One region of the Exiguobacterium sp. s101 genome, then DNA from elsewhere that is predicted to be linked to it. Evidence: a T-box and tRNA genes for the amino acid it is inferred to sense, from the RefSeq annotation. Region 1 holds a T-box; the other holds one or more tRNA genes.
The links. A T-box is a leader RNA that pairs with one kind of tRNA and senses whether it is charged. The one in region 1 lies ahead of ileS (isoleucine--tRNA ligase), so its partner is inferred to be a tRNA-Ile.
Positions count from the first base shown of each region.

Region 1 (11,004 bases):
GCATTGGAAGGGTCGATGACTTCGATTGGACATAACACGATTCTGTGTACTCCGAACAACGTCGAATTGACTGGCTCAATCTCAAACTTGATCTCGGAGGATGAACTTCACAGTAAAGGGTGGTAACTGAATGGAAAATGTAATTCCTGCCTTAGGCAACACGTTGAGTGATCTACTTGGCATCTATAGTTGGATTCTCATCGGCTATATCTTATTATCATGGTTCCCGAACGCACGTGAATCAAAGTTTGGTCAAATTTTATCGGCTTTGTGTGAACCGTTCTTGGCACCGTTTCGTCGAATCATCCCACCAATTGGTGGCATGCTTGATATCTCTCCAATCGTCGCTTTATTCGTGCTTCGTATGGCACAAGTCGGAATTGCTGCGATTTTCGGGTGATGTATGAGCGTCTATGACCACTACAGACCAAGCGAACGGGCGTTCGTCGAACAAGTGCTCGACTGGGTGCAACAAGTCGAGAGTAGTTATGTGTTGAAATTGACGGACTTTTTGGACCCGCGTGAACAACAAATCGTCAAACAGATTGTCGGTAATCAACTTGTTATGCATAGCGATGGCGGATTCGAAGGCGCAGAAAGGTGTCGACTTATTTTGGCTCCGGATTACTATGAACTGAATCCTCATGATTTTGAAATTGAAATCCGACGTATCGAATACCCAACAAAGTTTGTGGATTTGACGCATCGACAAGTGACGGGAACCTTACTCAATGCAGGGCTGAAACGTCAAAAGTTTGGAGATGTCGTCCTTCAAGATGAGATTGTACAATTTGCGACGACGCGTGAATCAGTTGGATTCATCGAAATGAATTTGGATCGTGTCGGAAAAGCGAAAGTTCGCATTTCCTCCGTTGAGCAAGACGAGATTCTTGTCGTTCCGACAATTGAATGGATCGAAGGATTTGGTATCGTTTCTTCTTTACGATTTGATACGGTTGTGAGCGAGGTTTTAAACATGTCCCGTCAAAAAGCACAAGCACTCGTCAAACATGGCGACTGCAAAGTAAATCATAAAGTCATTGAAGATGCGAGCTTCATTCTCGAACCAGACGACCTTCTATCCGTTCGTGGACACGGTCGCATCAAATTGATGGAAATTCTAGGTTCGACCAAACGTGAAAAAATTAAAATACAGTATGGCACCATACGTTGAATTTTAGGAGGAAAGTCGAATGGCGTTGACACCGATTGATATTCATAATAAAGAATTCTCTTCCCGTTTTCGTGGGTACGATATCGATGAGGTCAATGAATTTTTAGATCAAATCATTAAAGAGTTTGAACTATTGATACGTGAGAATCGACGGTATGAAGAACTTGTCAACGATATGCAAGCTCGCATTGACTACTTTTCCTCGATGGAAGATACATTGAACAAGTCGATTATCGTTGCACAGGAAGCTGCGGAAGAAGTGAAGAACAACGCTCAAAAAGAAGCGAGCCTCATTTTGAAACAAGCAGAGCGTGAGGCGTACGCCCGTGAAGAAGAAGCAGCCCGAAAAGAGAAGCTTGCTGAACGAGAAGTCGTTCAAATGCTCAAAAAGGTTGAGTTATACCGTACACGTTTCCGTGTCCTCGTAGATGCCCAAATGGAGCTCCTCAATAGTACGGAGTGGGAAACGATTGTCGGCGAGCCGCCTGTACAGACGGTTCTTGACGATAGAACTGAACTTGCGTATAATGACGACGAAGTCACACAGAATGAAGAACAACATGGATAAATGATCAACACGTTGAGTAGGACGCGTCGATCGAGTCATACCTACGAAGCGACTTAGGGGCGGTGAGAGCCTAAGAGAAAGACTCGAATCGGTATCCCCTATGAGTTGTCACGCTGAACTTGAGTAAGCGTGTCCGCCTGACCTCGTTATCGGTTACCGAGAGCGGTCTCATTTGAGGTGAGACTAGTAGGGTGGTACCGCGAGTCAACCAACTCGTCCCTATCAGGGATGGGTTGGTTTTTTTTGTTTTCTAAAAAATGTTGATGGAGGAGTTTCGATGAACTACAAAGATACGCTATTAATGCCAAACACTGAATTCGCGATGCGTGGGAATTTACCAAAACGCGAACCAGCGATGCAAACGGAATGGGAAGACATGGACCTTTATAACAAGGTGCAAGAAAAAAATGCTAGGAAACCACAATACATCTTGCATGATGGACCTCCATACGCGAATGGCGACATCCACATGGGACACGCGATGAATAAAGTATTAAAAGATATCATCGTTCGTTTCAAAGGGATGAACGGATATCAGTCTCCAATGATTCCAGGTTGGGATACACACGGACTTCCAATCGAGAATGCCCTTCAAAAAGCAGGCGTCAACCGTAAAGAGATGACGGTCGCTGAATTCCGAGAGAAGTGTGCGGAGTATGCAATGGAGCAAGTGAATTCGCAACGTGAACAATTCAAACGTCTCGGTCTTCTCGCAGACTTTGAAAATCCATACATCACCCTCCTTCCTGAGTATGAGGCTGCACAGATTCGCTTGTTCGGAACGATGGCTGAAAAAGGTTATATCTATAAAGGGAAAAAACCTGTCTATTGGTCACCATCTTCTGAATCGGCACTCGCTGAGGCAGAGATTGAATACTATGATAAAAAGTCACCAGCAATCTACGTGGCATTCCGTGTCGTAGATGGGAAAGATACGTTGACGTCAAACGATCACTTTGTCATCTGGACGACGACACCTTGGACAATCCCGGCGAACCTTGGTATCGCGGTGAGTGATGAGTTGACGTATACGCGCATCGAACATGAAGGAAAAGGTTATATTGTCGCTGAGACGCTTGTCGGCGAAGTGACGACAGCGCTCGGATGGTCAGATTACACAGTGAGCGGTTCTTGGAATGGACGTGACTTCGAGTACATGACGGCACAACACCCGTTGTATGAACGCACGTCACTCGTCGTCCTTGGCGATCACGTCACAGCGGATGCGACAGGACTCGTTCACACAGCTCCTGGGCACGGGGAAGACGACTACCGCGTCGGACAAGCGTACGGATTAGATGTCCTTTGTCCGGTAGATGACCGTGGATATATGACGGATGAAGCACCTGGATACGAAGGGCTATTCTACGAGGATGCAAATAAGCAAATCGGGATGAAACTTGAGGAGAATGGATATTTGCTCAACTTAAAGTTCATCAAACACTCGTATCCACATGACTGGCGTACAAAGAAACCGGTCATCTTCCGTGCGACACCGCAATGGTTCGCTTCAATTAAAGATTTCCGAGAGGATATGCTCCGTGAAGTCGAAGAAGTGAACTGGGTCCCGGAATGGGGAATGACTCGTCTTTACAACATGGTTCGTGACCGTGGAGACTGGGTCATCAGCCGTCAGCGTGCGTGGGGTGTTCCGATCCCAATCTTCTATGCGGAAGATGGAACGGAAATCATCACGAACGAGACGATTGATCACATCGCAAACTTGTTCCGTGAACACGGTTCAAACGTTTGGTATGAGCGAGAAGCAAAAGATCTTCTTCCGGAAGGATTCACACATCCGAACAGCCCGAACGGAGAATTCCGTAAAGAACTCGACATCATGGACGTCTGGTTTGATTCAGGGTCATCCCATGCCGGTGTGTTAGAAGAACGTGAAAATCTTCGTCGTCCGGCAGATCTTTACCTTGAAGGATCTGACCAATACCGCGGATGGTTCAACTCATCACTCTCAACGGCTGTTGCGACGACAGGCAAAGCACCGTACCGTAACGTCTTAAGCCATGGTTTCGTTCTTGATGGGGACGGACGCAAAATGTCGAAATCTCTTGGTAACACCATTGCACCGAACGATCTCGTGAAGCAGTACGGTGCTGAAATCGTACGTCTTTGGGTCGCATCTGTCGACTATCAGTCTGATGTACGTGCGTCACATGACAACTTTAAACAAGTATCAGAAGTTTACCGGAAGATGCGTAACACAATCCGTTTCCTTCTTGGAAACTTGAACGGCTTTGAACCATCGATGCGTGTCGCGTTTGAAGATATGCCGGAAGCGGACCGTTTCATGGCAACGAAGCTCAAGCAATTGCAGGCGAAAGTTGTTAAAGCCTATGATGAATTTGACTTCATGGCCGTGTACCATCTCGTTCATAACTTCTGCGTCAACGAGTTGTCATCGTTCTACCTTGACTTCACAAAAGATATTTTGTATATCGAGCGTGAAGACGATCTCCGTCGTTGTGCTGTTCAGACGGTCATGTACGATGCCGTCGTCCTCTTGACGAAACTATTGACTCCAATTCTTCCACACACTGCCGACGAGGCGTGGAAAGAGGTTCCTGGGAAGTCAGAAGCAAGCATCTTCTTGACTGATCTTGAAGAAGTCGATGCGTTGACTACTGACGAGAAAACGTTGTTAGAGAAATGGTCGAAATTCCTCGTCTTCCGTGACGATGTCCTCAAAGCGATCGAAATCGCACGTGGCGAGAAACTGATCGGGAAACCGCTTGAGGCGAAGTTGATTCTTGCACCGAAAGCCGAGACTGCCGGCTTGTTGAATACAATCGACAACGTAAGCCAACTGCTTCAAGTATCACAAGTGGAGTGGGCTGAGACGGCAGACGTTGATTATGCGACGACGAAAATCACAGTCATGAAAGCAGATGGTGCCGCTTGTGCACGTTGTTGGACTTACTCGACAGAGGTTGGACAAAACGAAGAGTATCCTGAGCTTTGCCCACGCTGTGCATCAGTAATCGGTTAAGACGAACCGGAGTGGCGTCCCCACTCCGGTTTCTTAACGGCTTGAAAGGAGACGTATATGAAACGATATTATGGATTGGCCTTCATCTTAATTTTGCTCGACCAACTAACGAAATGGGTCGTTGTACAGACGATGACGATTGGTCAATCAATTGAGGTCATCCCGAATTTGTTGTATTGGACTTCTTATCGCAATAAGGGAGCGGCTTGGGGGATGTTAGAAGGACAGATGGTGTTTTTCTTCATCATCACGATTCTCGTCGTCGCCGGTTTGGTATACTTCTTACACAAAGAGGTGAACGGGTATCAACTTCTTGGATATAGCGTCGGATTATTGTTGGCCGGTGCCATCGGTAACTTTATCGATCGCTTGTTTCGTGGCGAAGTCGTCGATTTTGTCGACACGTATCCGTTCGGCTACAACTTCCCGATTTTTAACGTGGCTGATATGGCGCTCACGTTCGGTGTCATTTTGATGGTTATTGGTATTTTATTTGAAGAAAAATTACACAAAGAAAGGGGACAATCGTAATGGAATCCTATACTTTTGTCGCCGATGGAAAGGCAAGGATTGATAAGTGGGTAAGTGACCGTGGAGAATGGTCACGCTCGCAAGTACAAGAATGGATAAAGACAGGGGTATTACTCGTTAATGGTACTGCCGTCAAACCGAACTATAAGCTCCAATTGGGCGATGAGATTGAAGTGAACATACCGGAAGCGGTAGAACTAGAAGTGTTGCCTGAACAAATTTCACTTGATATCGTATATGAAGACGAAGACGTCATCGTCGTCAATAAGCCACGAGGGATGGTCGTTCACCCTGCAGCCGGTCACACGTCCGGAACGCTCGTCAACGCCCTTCTTGGACATTGTGATGACCTATCAGGTATCAATGGTGTGAAGCGTCCGGGAATCGTACACCGAATTGATAAGGATACGACAGGACTCCTCATGGTCGCCAAAAATGACTTGGCTCACGAGTCACTTGCGAGTCAATTGAAAGACAAGACGATCAAACGTGAATATATCGCGCTCGTCCATGGTGAACTCGTCCATGAACTTGGGACAATTGAAGCGCCGATTGGACGCGATACGAATGATCGTCAGCGTATGACGGTGACGGACCGGAACGCAAAAGAAGCCGTTACACATTTCCGTTTGCTCGAACGCTATAAAGACTTTACCCTCGTCGAATGTAAGCTTGAGACAGGTCGTACGCACCAAATTCGTGTGCATATGCGCTATATCGGTCATTCGCTCGCGGGAGACCCGAAGTATGGACCGCGTCGTACAATCGATTTAGGGGGTCAAGCATTGCATGCGGCGACACTCGGTTTTTACCATCCTCGAACAAAACAATGGATGGAATTTGAGGCGCCACTCCCTGAAGACTTTAAAGCGGAACTCGCAAAGTTAGATAAAATCGAGAAAACTCGTTGACTTCTATCCCGTTCCGATTTATAGTCTAGGAAGCATAACACCTTTAAACCCAGTCCAGAGAGGCTGTGAAAGGATTGTGACCGAGGTCATATTTACGTCAATTCAAGCCTGGCATCAGACTGCCGTTTTTGATGAAGACTCCCTTTCCAGCCGGACAAGGGAGTCTTCTTTTTTGAATGAAGCATGAAAGGAGGAATCACGTGAAACAATCAGTTATTTTAGATGAGTCAGCCATCCGTCGCGCCTTGACGCGAATCGCCCATGAAATCATCGAGCGTAACAAAGGAATCGATGATATCGTTCTCGTTGGGATTAAGACGAGAGGGGAGACACTCGCCGATCGGCTTGCCCGTCGCATCGAGGAGATTGAAGGTAAACCGGTCGCACTAGGGAATCTCGACATCACTCTTTATCGCGATGACTTATCGAAAAAGTCGTTAGATCCGGAAGTGAAAGCAACAGAACTGCCACATGACATCAATGGAAAGACTGTCGTCCTCGTCGACGATGTGCTTTATACCGGTCGTACGGTTCGTGCCGCAATGGACGCGCTCGTCGACCACGGTCGCCCGGATTATATCCAGCTCGCGGTTTTGATTGACCGGGGACATCGGGAACTTCCGATTCGACCTGATTTTATTGGGAAGAACGTTCCTACATCCAAATCCGAGCAAGTCGTCGTCCGGCTCAGTGAAGTCGACACGGCAGATGAAGTCACAATCAACCAGCAATAAATCATACCTTTAAGGTGGTCCAGAGAGGCCAGGAAGGAGAAATTCAATATGAAACAACCCGTTCTACACATCCACGAGCGTCCAGCTCACTTTCCGCAATGGCTGTTATTCAGCCTTCAACACGTCTTCGCCATGTTCGGAGCGACGATTTTAGTCCCAATCCTCACGGGATTAAATACATCGGTCGCCCTCGTCGCTTCCGGAGTGGCCACGCTCTCATTCTTAGCGATTACTCGCTTCAAAGTCCCGACATATCTCGGTTCGAGTTTTGCCTACATCGCGCCAATCATTGCGGTCAGTCAGCAATGGGGTGTCGAAGCCGCACTGTTCGGCGGCATCGTTGCCGGTTCCGTATACGGTGTTGTTTCGTTGATCATCTATAAAACAGGTGTCAATTGGTTGCTTCGATTGCTTCCACCGGTCGTTGTCGGACCGGTCATCATGGTCATCGGGCTCTCGCTCGCACCAGTCGCCATCGACATGTCGATGAATCAAAATGATGCATACAATGGCACATTCATGATGATTGCACTACTTACACTTGGGATCACGATGCTCGCCATGACGAAATTGAAAGGTGTTTGGGGAGCGGTTCCGATTCTATTCGGAATCGTTGGAGGGTATGCCATCGCCGCTGCGTTCGGAATCATCGACTACTCACCAATCCAACAAGCTAGCTTGTTCCAACTTCCTGACTTCACAATGGTGTTCGTCGACTATATGCCGATGTGGCAAGTCGGTGCACTCCTCGCCATTGTACCCGTCGCACTCGTCACGATGACGGAGCATATCGGAGATCAAATGGTCACCTCAAAAATCATTGGACGAGAGACGATGAAAGATCCGGGTCTCCACCGGACATTACTAGGTGATGGGGTAGGGAAGGCAGTCGCTTCTGCGCTTGGTGGTCCACCGTGTACGACGTATGGGGAAAACAACGGTGTCATGGCGATCACACGGGTGTACAGTGTGTATGTCATCGCAGGAGCGGCGCTCATGGCCATCAGCTTCGGATTCCTCGGTCACGTTGAAGCGTTCATCTCGACCATCCCGAATCCGGTAAAAGGGGGCATCTCGATCCTCTTGTTCGGAGTTATCGCCTCAAACGGACTGCGCACGATGGTGGAAAGTAAAGTTGACTTGGCGGAGAAACGCAACTTGATTATCTCATCGGTCATCCTCGTCATCGGTCTAGGCGGGGCAATGGTACAACTTGGCAGCTTCCCTGTACAAGGAATGGCGCTCGCGACAGTCGTCGGGATTCTCTTAAACGTCATTTTACCGAAAGAAGGAGACGATTCGATTGTCGAAGTCAACACAACTGAAGAAACGAAACAAGCAAGTAACTTTTAAATCGATCCCGTGAGGTCGGCAAAGTGAAGGCTCGTTTATTTGGGCGTACTCTGCTCAAGTAAAGGCGTCCCTTCACTCGGTGAAGAGACGCCTTTTCTCTTTGCCTCTACAAAAGGAGGAGACGAACATGAATACGATGCAAACCAATGTCAAACCAGTCAAACATTTCGTTAGCTTAGACACACTTTCTCTCGATGAAATCATGGGCATGATTGAAGAGTCGTTGCGCTACAAGCAAGGTGATCTTCCGCCACTATTTGACGGAAAGACGGTCGCAAACTTGTTCTTTGAAAACTCGACCCGGACGAAAAACTCGTTTCAAATGGCCGAGCGACATTTGAACATGCAAGAGATTCCGTTCGATGTGACGACGTCATCTGTCACAAAAGGTGAAACATTGTATGACACATGCAAGACGCTTGAAGCAATCGGAGTAGACGCGCTCGTCATCAGACACCCGGAAGCGGGGTACTATCATGAACTCGTTGAGAAATTGAACATCCCGGTACTGAATGGGGGTGATGGCAGTGGCGAACACCCATCCCAATCGTTACTCGATCTCGTCACCATCTTTGAAGAGTTCAGAACGTTTCAAGGATTGAACGTCGCCATCTGTGGAGACCTCGTTCACAGTCGTGTCGCTCGCTCGAATGCAAGTGTTCTGAATCGCCTCGGGGCAAATGTGGTCGGATGTAGTCCGGCTTCCTGGTGGGACGATTCGATGGGTTTGGAGCGAAAAGAGCTTGATGATGTCTTAGGTGAAAGTGATGTCATCATGCTGCTCCGTGTCCAGCACGAGCGCCACATTATGGGTGACATCTTTTCAAAAGAAGAGTACCACACGCGTTACGGCTTGACAGTCGAACGAATCGAACGAATGAAAGAAGGTGCCATCATCATGCATCCGGCACCGTTCAATCGGGATGTCGAGATTGCGGGCAGTCTGATCGAACATGAACGGTCACGCATCTTCCCGCAAATGAAGAATGGGGTATACGCCCGTATGAGCATCTTAAATCGAGCATTAGGAGGACAACAATGATACTTCAACACGCGACATGGTATGACAAGGGAACGAAGCGTACGACAGCCATTCAAGTGAAAGACGGAAAGATTAAATCACTTGACTATAAAGGGGAGACGACGGGACAAGAAATCGTCGATGCATCGGGCTATTTGCTCGCTCCAGGACTTGTCGATGTGCATGTTCATTTAAGAGAACCAGGAGGCGAAGCGAAAGAGACGATCAAGACAGGGACGCTGGCTGCTGCGGCAGGTGGTTTCACGACCATCTGCTCGATGCCGAATACGCGACCGGTTCCAGACAATCGCGAGACGATGGATGTTCTCCTTCAAAAGATTGAACAGGATGCGGTCGTCCGTGTCCTTCCATACGCCGCCATCACGAAACGACAGCTCGGTGAAGAACAAGTCGACATGGAATCGCTCGCAGATGCGTTTGCTTTCACAGATGACGGGGTCGGCGTCCAATCAGCAGCGATGATGCGTGAAGCGATGCGTGAAGCGAAACGATTGAACAAAGCAATTGTCGCTCACTGTGAGGACAATACGCTTAAAGCGGGCGCGGTCCACGAAGGAAAATTCAGTGAGGTGCATGGCATTCAAGGGATTCCGAGCCTCGCCGAAAGCATTCATATCGCTCGCGACGTTTTGATTGCTGAAGAGACAGGGTGTCACTATCACGTCTGTCACGTCTCATCGCGGCAATCGGTCCGTGTCATCCGGGATGCGAAACGGGCAGGCATCAAAGTGACCGCCGAAGTGACGCCCCATCATCTCGTCTTGAGCGAAGACGATATCCCAGGTCTCGATGCAAACTTCAAGATGAATCCACCGCTCCGAAGCGAGGATGATCGACAAGCCCTCATCGAAGGATTATTCGACGGGACGATTGACATGATCGCAACGGACCATGCTCCCCATACAGCTGAAGAAAAAACACAAGGGATGGAGCGGGCTCCGTTTGGCATTACCGGTTTCGAAACAGCACTTCCACTTCTTTACACGACGTTTGTAAAAACCGGGGTCATGGAAGAGCATCAGTTGCTCGACTGGATGACGAAACGTCCGAGTGACGTATTCGGCTTATCGAGTGGGGAACTTCAGGTGGGGGCGGACGCGGACATGGTTCTCATCGACACGGAAACGACGCGTGTGGTCGATCCCACTACTTTTTATTCAAAAGGAAAGAATACACCGTTCGCGGGGAGAGAGCTTGTCGGGTGGCCAGTCATGACGATGGTCGGCGGCGAAATTGTATATAAGGGGCGATTTGATGAAACGAACATTATGGCTTGAGGATGGCATGGCATTTGTCGGTAAAGGATTCGGGGCACCGGCGGATACGATGGGGGAAGTCGTCTTCCAGACAGGGATGACAGGTTACCAAGAAATCTTATCGGACCCATCGTACTGCGACCAAATGATTGTTCTTACGAACCCACTGATCGGGAACTATGGCGTCAATCGTGAGGATTTTGAAACGACGGTACCGATGGCAAAAGCACTAATCGTGAAAGAGGCGTGCGATACGCCATCGAACTTTCGTTCAACGGCGACACTCGAAGCGACACTTACCCGCTTCGGCATTCCAGGACTATCGGATATCGATACACGGATGTTGACACGTCATTTACGTGCAAAAGGGGTCATGCGCGGCGTCCTCATCGATGGAGAGTTGACTTGGGACGAGGTACGGGCTCGATTTG
Region 1 is NZ_JACSKX010000001.1:262,729-273,732, reverse strand. It holds gene KNO76_RS01400 (cell division protein SepF) at 1-126, shown strand, start outside; gene KNO76_RS01395 (YggT family protein) at 131-400, shown strand; gene KNO76_RS01390 (YlmH family RNA-binding protein) at 404-1,174, shown strand; gene KNO76_RS01385 (DivIVA domain-containing protein) at 1,194-1,742, shown strand; T-box leader at 1,746-1,966, shown strand; gene ileS (isoleucine--tRNA ligase) at 2,020-4,746, shown strand; gene lspA (signal peptidase II) at 4,804-5,277, shown strand; gene KNO76_RS01370 (RluA family pseudouridine synthase) at 5,277-6,188, shown strand; gene pyrR (bifunctional pyr operon transcriptional regulator/uracil phosphoribosyltransferase PyrR) at 6,389-6,922, shown strand; gene KNO76_RS01360 (uracil-xanthine permease family protein) at 6,971-8,275, shown strand; gene KNO76_RS01355 (aspartate carbamoyltransferase catalytic subunit) at 8,403-9,317, shown strand; gene KNO76_RS01350 (dihydroorotase) at 9,314-10,594, shown strand; gene KNO76_RS01345 (carbamoyl phosphate synthase small subunit) at 10,572-11,004, shown strand, end outside.

Region 2 (11,004 bases), on a different contig from region 1:
CTGACAATGCAAGAAGTGCTCCAGTTTTAGGATTCATGACAACAGCAAAAGCCCGATCAAAGTGAGGACTTCCAGAACGTCCTGCTCGAATAGCCTTCTTCAAAATCTCGTCGATTTCTTTTTGGAATTCGATGTCAGTTGATAACACGATATCTTTCCCTGGGTTTCCGCTGACTCGTGTCGGTTCACCGACTGGTTCCCCTTTGTAAGTCGTGAACACATCGTATGCTGGCGTTCCACGAAGGACGTCTTCATATCGTTGTTCCAAATAAGATGTTCCGACCCGATCATTCAACCCATAACCTTTCGCTTGGTAGGAAGCACGTTGCTCAGCCGGTATTTGACGGTAACTTCCTAAAAAGCTCTTGAACGTCTCATCGAACGGATAGTCACGTTGATAATATGGCTCAACGCTAACACCTGGCAATCGTTCTAGGTTTTCTTCGATGACCGCCATCTCTTTCGGACTTGCTCCGATTTTGATGACCTGTGGGTCTAATGCATAGCCGCTTTCCATATTGTGCTTGATGGCGATGATTTCTTCTATCGCATCATCAAACGTGATTTCTTCTTCTGTGATCGAGTCAAGCAAAAGGCGATCCACGTCTTGGTTAGACAATGCCGCCCGTTCCTCTTCCGATAACGCCTCCAACAAGGATTGAGTGCGCTCTTGCGCTAACTCCGGATTCGTTGCAATCCAGTAGTCTTTGCGGTCACGCTCGGTCATTTTACGATCTTCTTTCGGAATATCGACAATCTCTGCCAATTTTTTTGCAACATCTAACCGTTCATCCGTTTTCGTCACTTGCGAGCGGCGATACATGACCGAGTAATTCGAAATCGTATCCGCAAGCACTTGACCGTTACGGTCGTAAATCTTTCCTCGCGGTACCTCATACTTGATTTTACTCGACTCCGTTTTCTGTACTTCTCGAGCAATCAATTCCCCGTTCACGATTTGAACGACCCCTAACCGAAAAATAAGGGTCGCAAATAGAATGAAGACGATAAAAAATAGTAAATTCAAGCGTAACGGTAAGTGGTTTCGCCGTTTCTTCAGCACTTTCACACGATTTTTAGCCAAGTCCGTTAACTCCTTCCACAATCGATTCCTTCTATATTATAGAGAACAGTATAATCTGTCATTTTGTCCGATTTTCACTATATCATAATTTGTTTACAAAATAATGAAAAGCACAAAAAAACCCGGGACTCATGTAAGAGTCCCAGGTAAGAACAACTTATTTTGCGTCAGCGTACAATTTCGCGACATAATCCCAGTCGATGACATGGAAGAATGCATTGATGTAGTCAGGACGACGGTTTTGATAGTTCAAGTAGTAAGCGTGTTCCCAAACGTCAAGGCCAAGAATTGGCGAGACGCCTTCCATGATCGGTGAGTCTTGGTTAGGTGTAGACGTCACTTCAAGTTTCCCGTTTTTCACGACGAGCCATGCCCAGCCTGAACCGAAGCGAGTTGTTGCAGCTTTTGTGAACTCATCTTTGAATGCGTCAAAGCTACCGAACGACTCGTCGATTGCAGAAGCCAGGTCTCCAGACGGCGTACCATTCTCATTTTTCTTCAAGAGCTTCCAGAAAAATGAATGGTTCCAATGACCGCCACCGTTGTTACGGACAGCAGTTTGAATGTCAGCAGGAAGTGAATCGATTTTTTGGAGTAAGTCTTCGAGTGAAGAGTACTCTACATCTTTCCCTTCGAGTGCATTGTTTACGTTTGTGACGTAAGTGTTGTGATGTTTTGTGTGGTGGATTTCCATCGTGCGAGCATCAATGTGTGGTTCGAGTGCATCATATGCGTAATCAAGTTTTGGTAATTCAAATTTAGCCATTACTAAAATCCCCCTTAAAAGTGTTTTGAACAACGTTCGTCTTAAATGTAACAGATATGTGACGGTCTACTCAATTCTAATGCTTCACTCGACATCTTCTTCCGGTAACGCCCAGACAGAAATAGACCCCGCCGCCACTTTAAATACCCCAAATCCTTCATCATCAATCTCAATTTTGTCCTCTAAGGTATTCGTCAAATCGACCCATGTTTCTCCAGAGCGCTCTTCACCAACGAACATTCTCTTTTCAGCCTCATCGGAATTTGAAATGAGAACGGCGCATCCTGAACGTTCAATCTCTTCTGCCCCATGGCGAACCCATCCAATGACATTCGACTCATCGAAGTAATCGTCCTGATCGCCGTAAGCTTTTTCACGACGAGCATATAAGAGCGTGTTAATAGCAAGTTTCATGCCATCAGTCGGGTGTGGTCCGTCAATACCGTAGTAATCTCCATAGAAGACACAAGGATATCCATCTTTACGAAGCAAGACGAGACCATAAGCGATTTGTTTAAACCATTCTTCTACCCACGATTCAAGCGCCTCCTCAGGCTGGGAATCGTGATTATCCACGAATGTCACCGCATGAAGGGGGTGTGACTGAACGAGTGTGTCATCAAAAATCGTTCGCATATCAAATGAAGCCCCTTCTTGCGATGCGCGATGCAAATTGTAATGAAGGGGAACATCGAACAAGTCGACGTGATAATCGATGTTATCAAGGAATGCTCGACACGCATCGAGGTCTGATTTCCAAAACTCCCCGACTAAATAGAATTCATCCCCCTTCTCTTCTCGCATCGTTTGGCTGAACTCTTTCACAAAATCATAGTTGATATGCTTAATTGCGTCCAAACGGAATCCGTCACATTTTGTTTCCTCGATGAACCATTTACCCCAGTTCAACACTTCCTCACGCACATCTGGGTGGTGATAATCGATATTTGCGAACATGAGATAATCATAAACACCGAATTCGTCATCAACGTTATCATTCCACCGCTTATTCTCTCCAACGATGAAGTAAATACCAGAACGGTCAGTCGCCGCATCATAATCAGTTCCGTTAAAATGAGTGTAGTCCCATTTGAAATTCGAATATTTCCCGTCTCGGGCTTCATAATCAAACTTCGTCCAACCTTCAATTTCAAACGGCTCATCTGACAATACTTTTGTTCGGTCGTTCGAATCGACTTCTAATACTTCAAAGTTCTCGGTTGCATCCGCGCCTGCTTTATGGTTCATGACCACATCCATATAAATTTGCATACCTAACTCTTGTTGACAATACGCTGTTGCTTCGAGTAGTTCTTGTTTCGTTCCATATTTCGTGGCGATTGACCCTTTTTGATTAAATTCTCCTAAATCGTATAAGTCATAAACACCATAACCAGTGTCCTCACCACTTTGTCCCTTCGTAACAGGTGGTAACCAAAGGGCCGTGATTCCAGCTTTATTTAAGTCTTCTGCTCTCTCTTTTAATCGCTTCCAATGTTTTTGGTCTGCCTCAACATGCCATTCAAAAAACTGCATCATGGTGTGATTTCGTTCCATTTTGTTCGCCTCATTTCATATTTTTCAAAAAACAAAATGCTAACGAGTATTTACCCACGATTTTTAGATTGAAAACAAAAAAACAACTTTCACAAAATGAAAGTTGTTGGAAAATGGACCCTGTAGGACTTGAACCTACGACCGGACGGTTATGAGCCGTCTGCTCTAACCAGCTGAGCTAAGGGTCCTTATAAATAGCGGCGGAGGGAGTCGAACCCACGACCTCACGGGTATGAACCGTACGCTCTAGCCAGCTGAGCTACACCGCCATGTTGTTATACAGTAATAATATACTGAATATATTTTAGAGTGTCAAGGGAAATTCCTTACCGAACAGAAAAAAGCACTCCAAAAATTCATTTGGAGTGCCCAGTTCTTATACGGTTACTTCGTTTGCATCTTCTAGTGTGATTTCTGTGATATTCATCGCATGGTCACCGATTCGCTCAAGGTTTGAGAGCATATCAACGAAGAACATACCTGCTTGTCCATCACAAGTCCCTTTGTTCAAGCGGACGACGTGGTTTTTACGGAATTGACGCTCGAGCATATCAAGCTTCGCTTCCATTTCAATGACTTTACGTGCCTCGACCATATCACTGCTCGCCAACGTTTGAAGTGATTTCTCTAACGTTTCACGTGTAAGGTCATACATTTCAGTCAATTCTTTTTGAGCATCAGCCGACAGTGTGACTTTCGTAGCTGTCTTATAATCGATTAACTCAATGATGTTTTCAACATGATCACCAATGCGTTCGATGTCGTTGATTGCATGCATGAGTGTCTTGTGCTCTTGTGATTCTTGTTCTGTCAAATCAACTGCGGCCAATTTCACGAGATAATCAGTAATTTTGGCATTTAACGAATTTAACGCTTCTTCGATATGAGCTGACTTTTCAGAGTGTTTTTTGTCGCCTGTAGTCAAATAGTTACGCGCTTCATCAAGACCAAGTTTTGCGAAATCTCCCATGCGGATGACTTCATATTTTGCTTGTTCTACGGCAATCGATGGTGACTGTTGAATGAAGATTGGATCTAAGTGTTGCGCTTTCGTGTCAACGATTGAATCTTCGCCAGGAACCATTTTCGTCACAAGCCAAGCAATCGAACCAATGAACCAGAACTGAATGAATGTATTGGCAAAGTTGAACGTACCGTGTGCGAATGCAATTTGCATCTTGTCTTCAATTGCTAAGAAGTCTGTAATCCAATAAATATAATTTGTAAAAGGAATTAACAAAATCATGAAGATTGTCGTACCAATCAAGTTGAAGATGACGTGCGCTGCTGCTGCACGTCGTGCGGCAACTGACGCACCGATTGATGCGAGAATCGCTGTGATTGTTGTTCCGATGTTATCACCGAACAATACTGGAAGTGCAGCGTCTAAGTCGATTGACCCTCCAGCATATAGCTCTTGTAAGATACCAATTGTTGCGGAAGATGATTGTACAATGAAAGTAAATACTGTACCGACGATGACTCCGAGGAACGGATTGTCACTCATAGATTGTGTCAAGTCGATGAAATACTCACTTGAACGAAGTGGACGCATCCCGTCTCCCATCAACTCAAGACCGTAGAAAAGTGCCCCAAGACCAAAGATGACTTGTCCAAGGTGTTGAAAACGTTCTTTCTTAAAGAAGAAGAGCAGGACTGCACCGATTGCAATCATCGGAAGCGAATATTCACCGACATCGAATCCGATAATGAATGCCGTGACCGTTGTACCGATGTTTGCACCCATGATGACTCCAATTGCTTGACGAAGCGTCATGAAGCCAGCACTGACCAGCCCGACCGTAATAACGGTAGTACCTGAAGAAGATTGAATCAATACTGTAACGATAATCCCGGCGAGTACACCGAGGAAAGGATTCGTTGTATACTTATCAAGGATGTCTCGCAGGCGATTCCCTGCAGACTTTTGGAGTCCGTCTCCCATCGATTTGATCCCGAAGAGGAAGATCCCTAGACCTCCAAAAAACATGAATAACATTTCTTGCAAATTGTATTCCACGATTTTTGTACTCCTTTTAATTAAGAATTGGTTGGATTTGCTTGGTTTTTAATGCCCTACTCATTATGCCTTCATCGGCAACTTCATGTAAACACGTTTTATGTAAAAGTTTTATTAAAACGCTGTACCAAAATTGTCTATTTATGAGTCTTTGTAATATAACAGATTGGAGTTTTTATATGTTATCCACGATTTTCACGTTTCTCCGCTCAAGTCTAGTCCCTTCAAAACAAGTGTTACGACTTCGTCTTGCGCCACTACATGCTTATATGGGCGCAGCTTTTATTCTGACGCTTGTCATCACTACGTTAGATTTTTTAGTAATTCGTCCTGACTTTTTTATTCCGATGTGGCTATTTTTACACGGCTTCGCAATCTTCTTTTTCTATTTGATTTGGGTATCCATCACTGCTTTATTCGTCCAATTGTTTACGAAAATCTATTCAAAAAATATGTTACCCTATCGTCAATCTTGGCCATATGCCGTGTCGACGACTCTTGTGCCGACTGTTCTGTTAGTCACGTTGTATCATATCAATTCAAATTTCATAGTTATTGGTTTGATTATTGGATTAGGGTATGTTATCTATCCTCTGACGAAAGTGCCACAAAAAAAACAACGTCGGGCGTCCTCTTGAACGCTCGACGTTGTTTATGTCGGTGACAATTCCTCAAGTGTTTGATTCAGCGCCTCACTTTGGTCTCCTAAGTTCGTGCCAGCATCTTGTAGTGAGCGTTGAACATTCGACCAACGATCTACCCCTTCATTTAAATCACTCAATTTCCGCTCAAGCAATGAACTGATTTCTCGTAACTTCTCATTCGATTCCATCAATTGAACGAGCCGCTCCCCTGTACTAGAGGTATGACAGTAATTTCCTGAAACTCGTCTAGCTGAACTTTAATCTCGTAATCAATCGTCTCGATACCAGTCTCGACATGATCGACGGCATCTTTTAGAAGGTGAATCTCCCCAATGAAGTCATTGACTTCAGATAGCAAGTCTGTTCGTTCTATGTTCAGCGCTTCAATGGCACTGACCGCTAGAAGCGTTGCCTCATTTGTCATTTTGGCCAAGTTGCCCACTTCATTCGCAACGACCGCAAATCCTTTGCCGTGTTCTCCAGCTCGTGCCGCCTCGATTGATGCGTTTAATGACAGCATTTTTGTCGCTGTCGAGACGGAGAGGATACTCTTTAGCGCTTCATCTGCCTTTGAAGAGTTCACTTCACTTTCCATAAGCTTTTGCTGAATAGACTCAACTTGACGCTCGACATAGGCACTGACTTCTTTCACTGCAGAGAATGTTTCAAGCTCTTCATGTAAAATTGATTTTAATCGATTCCCTCGTTCATCCACACTTGTAATTTGTTGTTCGAGCACTTCAATTTGTTGTGTCACTTCTCTCATTTTAGATGAAGACCCGCTCGTCACACATTGATAAGAGTGACTCGTAGACTCTACAGTGGCTGCGATTTCTCTAAACTGTTCCACTTGATGGTGACTGTTCAATAGCTCTTGTTTGAAGACTGGCAAGCTCTTATTAAATGCTATTGCAGTTTTCCCCATCATTGTCATCGATTGATTCCACAGATGAATGAACGCATTGAATTCCGTTTCTAACATATGTATTTCCTTTGACTTTGCTCCAAGCATTACATCGTCGAATCGGCGCTACTCGACAGCGCGACGTAACGAATTGGCTAGAACACTTAATGACTTTACTTCACGGTGAATGAACCGTGTAAACATAAAGGTCATCCCAATCATCGCAATCAATAAGATGTAAACGATATGCCTCCGTAACTCACTCATCGAACCGAGAACAGATTCTTTCGTGACGACAAGAACGTAATCTGCTTTCAGTTCAGGAATCGGTACGGAAGCAATTAATAATCGCTCTGTTTCTATCACTTCCGATTTAGAATTCTCAAAGATATCTTCTATAGAACTGTCTGCCGTTATTCCTTTCTTCCCTGTCAATTGCACGACCGACTGCTCATTCACTAAAAATTGAGCCGCATCCATCTCATCTCCCGATAAGATCGATGCTTGTTGCATATAGGTAGACTTCAGTGAACGATTCAATTGTTTCTCGTTAGCGACATAGGCACTGTATGAGGTCTAAATTGATTCTCGCATAACCGTGACTTCTCGCAGGAGACGTTGCTCAATCTCCGCTGACCACAGTTGTTCAGATTTTAGTGCGAACCAACTAAATGTGACGATGAGGATAAGAAGGACGATTGGCATCAGTGTCCATTGAAGACGGTGTGCCATTTTTAGACGTTTATTTTCTCTTGGTTTCATTTCTGGCTTTTTTGATTAGATGTCGTTTGAAATTCCACTTCACGTGTGCCACCTCTTTTTATAATCTGGCCTATATATCGGTCTTGAGACGGTGGAAAATTATGAAGTAGATGTTAAGATAACGTTATGGTTTGTAAAGAGCACACATCCGTTACGCATCCTAGATGCTTTTTCACATTCTTTTCGTTATGATAATGAAGAAACCTTATCATCTTAAATCGATTGGATTCTTTCCAAAAGAAGGAGATTACGTATATGTCAGAAATTTTGCATCGTTCATTAACACGTCCGATTCGTGTCGGTAACTTGATTATCGGGGGATCTAACGAAGTCATTATCCAATCTATGACCACAACGAAAACACATGACGTCGAGGCGACAGTCGCCGAAATCAAACGTCTTGAAGAAGCTGGTTGCCAAGTCGTTCGCGTGGCATGTCCAGACGAACGTGCAGCTGACGCATTAGCTGAAATCAAGAGCCGCATCAACATCCCGCTCGTCGTCGATATTCACTTCGATTACAAGCTTGCCTTAAAAGCGATTGAAAGTGGCGTCGATAAAATTCGCATCAACCCGGGTAACATTGGTCGCCGTGAGAAAGTAGAAGCTGTCGTAAACGCAGCAAAAGCAAAAGGGATTCCAATTCGGATTGGTGTCAACGCTGGCTCATTAGAAAAACAATTCCTTGAAAAGTATGGTTATCCGACTGCCCAAGGAATGGTTGAAAGTGCCATGCACCACGTCAAGATTCTCGAGGACCTCGGATTCTACAACACGATCATCTCGCTCAAAGCGTCTGACGTGAATCTCGCACTCGAAGCGTACACGCTCGCTGCGAAGACATTCGACTATCCACTCCATGTCGGAATCACAGAGTCTGGCCCGCTCTTCTCTGGCTCACTCAAATCAGCGGCCGGACTCGGCGCTATCCTCTCACTCGGTATCGGCTCAACTGTTCGGGTCTCGCTTTCAGATGATCCAGTAGAAGAGGTAAAAGTTGCAAAAGAAGTACTCAAGTCGTTCGGGCTTGCAGCGAATGCCGCGACTCTAATTTCTTGCCCAACGTGTGGGCGAATTGAAATCGATTTGATTTCGATTGCAAAAGAAGTAGAAGATTACATTCAAAATATTAACGTCAATATTAAAGTGGCCGTTCTCGGATGTGCGGTAAACGGTCCGGGTGAGGCTCGTGAAGCCGATATCGGAATCGCTGGCGCACGTAACGAAGGTCTCCTCTTCCGTCACGGAAAGATTATCCGTAAAGTGCCTGAAGCGACGATGGTCGAAGAATTGAAAAAAGAAATCGATGCCATCGCCGCTGAAAAAATGGCTGAACGTGAGCGCGAAGAACAGGAACTCGCAAATCAATCAAATTAACAAATCTCATTCCCGTACGGTTGCAACCGTACGGGTTTTTGATAGAATAGAGGGCATGTGAGGAGGAGTGATGAGATGCGAATCGGCATTGATTTGGACGGAACCGTTACAGATCCTAAAAGTTGTTTCCTATATATGAATGAATCACTCGGTTATTCGATTGATTATCATCGTGCGACCGAGTACGAGTTGCATACGTATACAACAATGGAGCAACATGAATTTTGGAAGTTTATGATTGAAGAGGGGCATGAAGAAGCGATTTACCGCCGTTCCCTTCCGCACTCCGATGTGCTTAATGTGTTATGGGAGCTAAAGCGACAACATCATCTGCATTACGTCACTGCCAGAAGTGAGGCCGTGCGACCGGTTACGGAAGAATGGATCAAACAGCATCGCCTTCCGCTCGATTCGTTGGTCATGACCGGTTCCCATGATAAAATCAATGTCGTCAAAGACTTGTCACTCGAACTGTTTATGGAAGATCGATATGAAAATGCAATCTCGATTCATGAAGAAACATCAATCCCGGTACTCCTATTCGATGCCCCTTATAATCGTAAGACGTTACCAGAGGGCGTGACCCGCATTTCGACATGGCGCGAGGCGCACCATCATGTCGCACAAATAGAGAAACAAATCGTTCTACAGCAACGTTAAAAGGCAATCCCGACGCAATCGGGATTGCCTTTTTAAATTCGTCCGAGCTCTTCGATTACATCGCTTGCTAGTACACTTGCGGGGTGTATCGTTCGACTAATCGATTTGGCGGCGAGCGCATGCCACAATACAGCTTGCTCACTAGGAGATTGAAGCTCACCTTTTCTTGACCAGAGCGCAAGTAAGATTCCCGTCAATATGTCTCCACTCCCACCTTTCGCTAAAGCAGACGCTTCTACGGTATTGACGGCACCTTTCCCATCAGGTGTGACGATGAGGGTATACGTGCCTTTTAAAATCAAATGAACTCGATGTTGTTTCGCGAACTCGCTGGCCACAGCGAAACGGTCCCCTTCGATTTCTTCAACCGATTGATTGGTCAGTCTGGAAAATTCGCCAGGATGAGGCGTTAAGATGAGCGGACCTCGTGTTTCTAAACGTCTCGTCGAGAGCGCACCCGCATCGACAATAATGGGACAAGACTGGTGCTTCACTTGTTGCCAGATGGTATCCATCCACTCACCTTCCACCATACCGGGACCAATTGCAATCGCATCATATGATTGCTCTAGAACATCCGAATGTTGATTGTACATCGCTTCAGGCAATGTTGAAATGAACGGGCTTGCTTCTCGTGGGATGGAGAGATTTAATAAACCAATCCCCGAACGAATCGCAGCACGACCTCCTAAAAATGGTGCGCCTAACAAATGACGACTTCCACCGATAAGTATACCGTGCCCATAGTCTGTTTTATGACTAAATCGGTCCCGTTCCAATAATGACCGATTGAAATCGGATTCGGTCAACACCCTCCAATCCGATGTATGCGGTAATCCAATATCAATTCGTTCAATCTGTCCGTAATATGTCGACGTACGATTTAAAAACGCAGTACGTTTGTATCCGTGCAAACAATATGTGCGTGTTGCCTGAATCGCCAGACCATCAAACTCACGTGCATGGTCACTCGGTATTCCTGAAGGAAGGTCAATCGATAAGACGGTTGCCATTTGTTGGTTCACCCATTCAATCACGTCTCTTGCTTTTCCAGTCACGGGACCAGACAGTCCGACTCCGAAAAGAGCATCAATGACAATATCCGTTGCTATAGGTTGGTCAATCACACGAACGAGCGAAGACGCATATGCCGCGTGTGTCGAAGCTGCCTCTGATTTACTATCACCAAGTGGTAACCATACACTCACCTCATGTCCTTTTACGGCGAGC
Region 2 is NZ_JACSKX010000004.1:151,135-162,138, forward strand. It holds gene KNO76_RS05475 (peptidoglycan D,D-transpeptidase FtsI family protein) at 1-1,084, opposite strand, end outside; gene KNO76_RS05480 (superoxide dismutase) at 1,242-1,850, opposite strand; gene KNO76_RS05485 (alpha-amylase) at 1,935-3,407, opposite strand; tRNA gene KNO76_RS05490 (tRNA-Ile) at 3,522-3,595, opposite strand; tRNA gene KNO76_RS05495 (tRNA-Met) at 3,603-3,676, opposite strand; gene KNO76_RS05500 (Na/Pi cotransporter family protein) at 3,784-5,427, opposite strand; gene KNO76_RS05505 (hypothetical protein) at 5,607-6,065, shown strand; gene KNO76_RS14000 (hypothetical protein) at 6,080-6,259, opposite strand; gene KNO76_RS14005 (methyl-accepting chemotaxis protein) at 6,259-7,053, opposite strand; gene KNO76_RS14010 (hypothetical protein) at 7,102-7,488, opposite strand; gene KNO76_RS14015 (hypothetical protein) at 7,552-7,737, opposite strand; gene ispG (flavodoxin-dependent (E)-4-hydroxy-3-methylbut-2-enyl-diphosphate synthase) at 7,993-9,114, shown strand; gene KNO76_RS05520 (hypothetical protein) at 9,190-9,774, shown strand; gene KNO76_RS05525 (NAD(P)H-hydrate dehydratase) at 9,807-11,004, opposite strand, start outside.
Region 2: it encodes a tRNA-Ile, which carries the amino acid that the T-box ahead of ileS (isoleucine--tRNA ligase) is inferred to sense. The anticodon was not compared.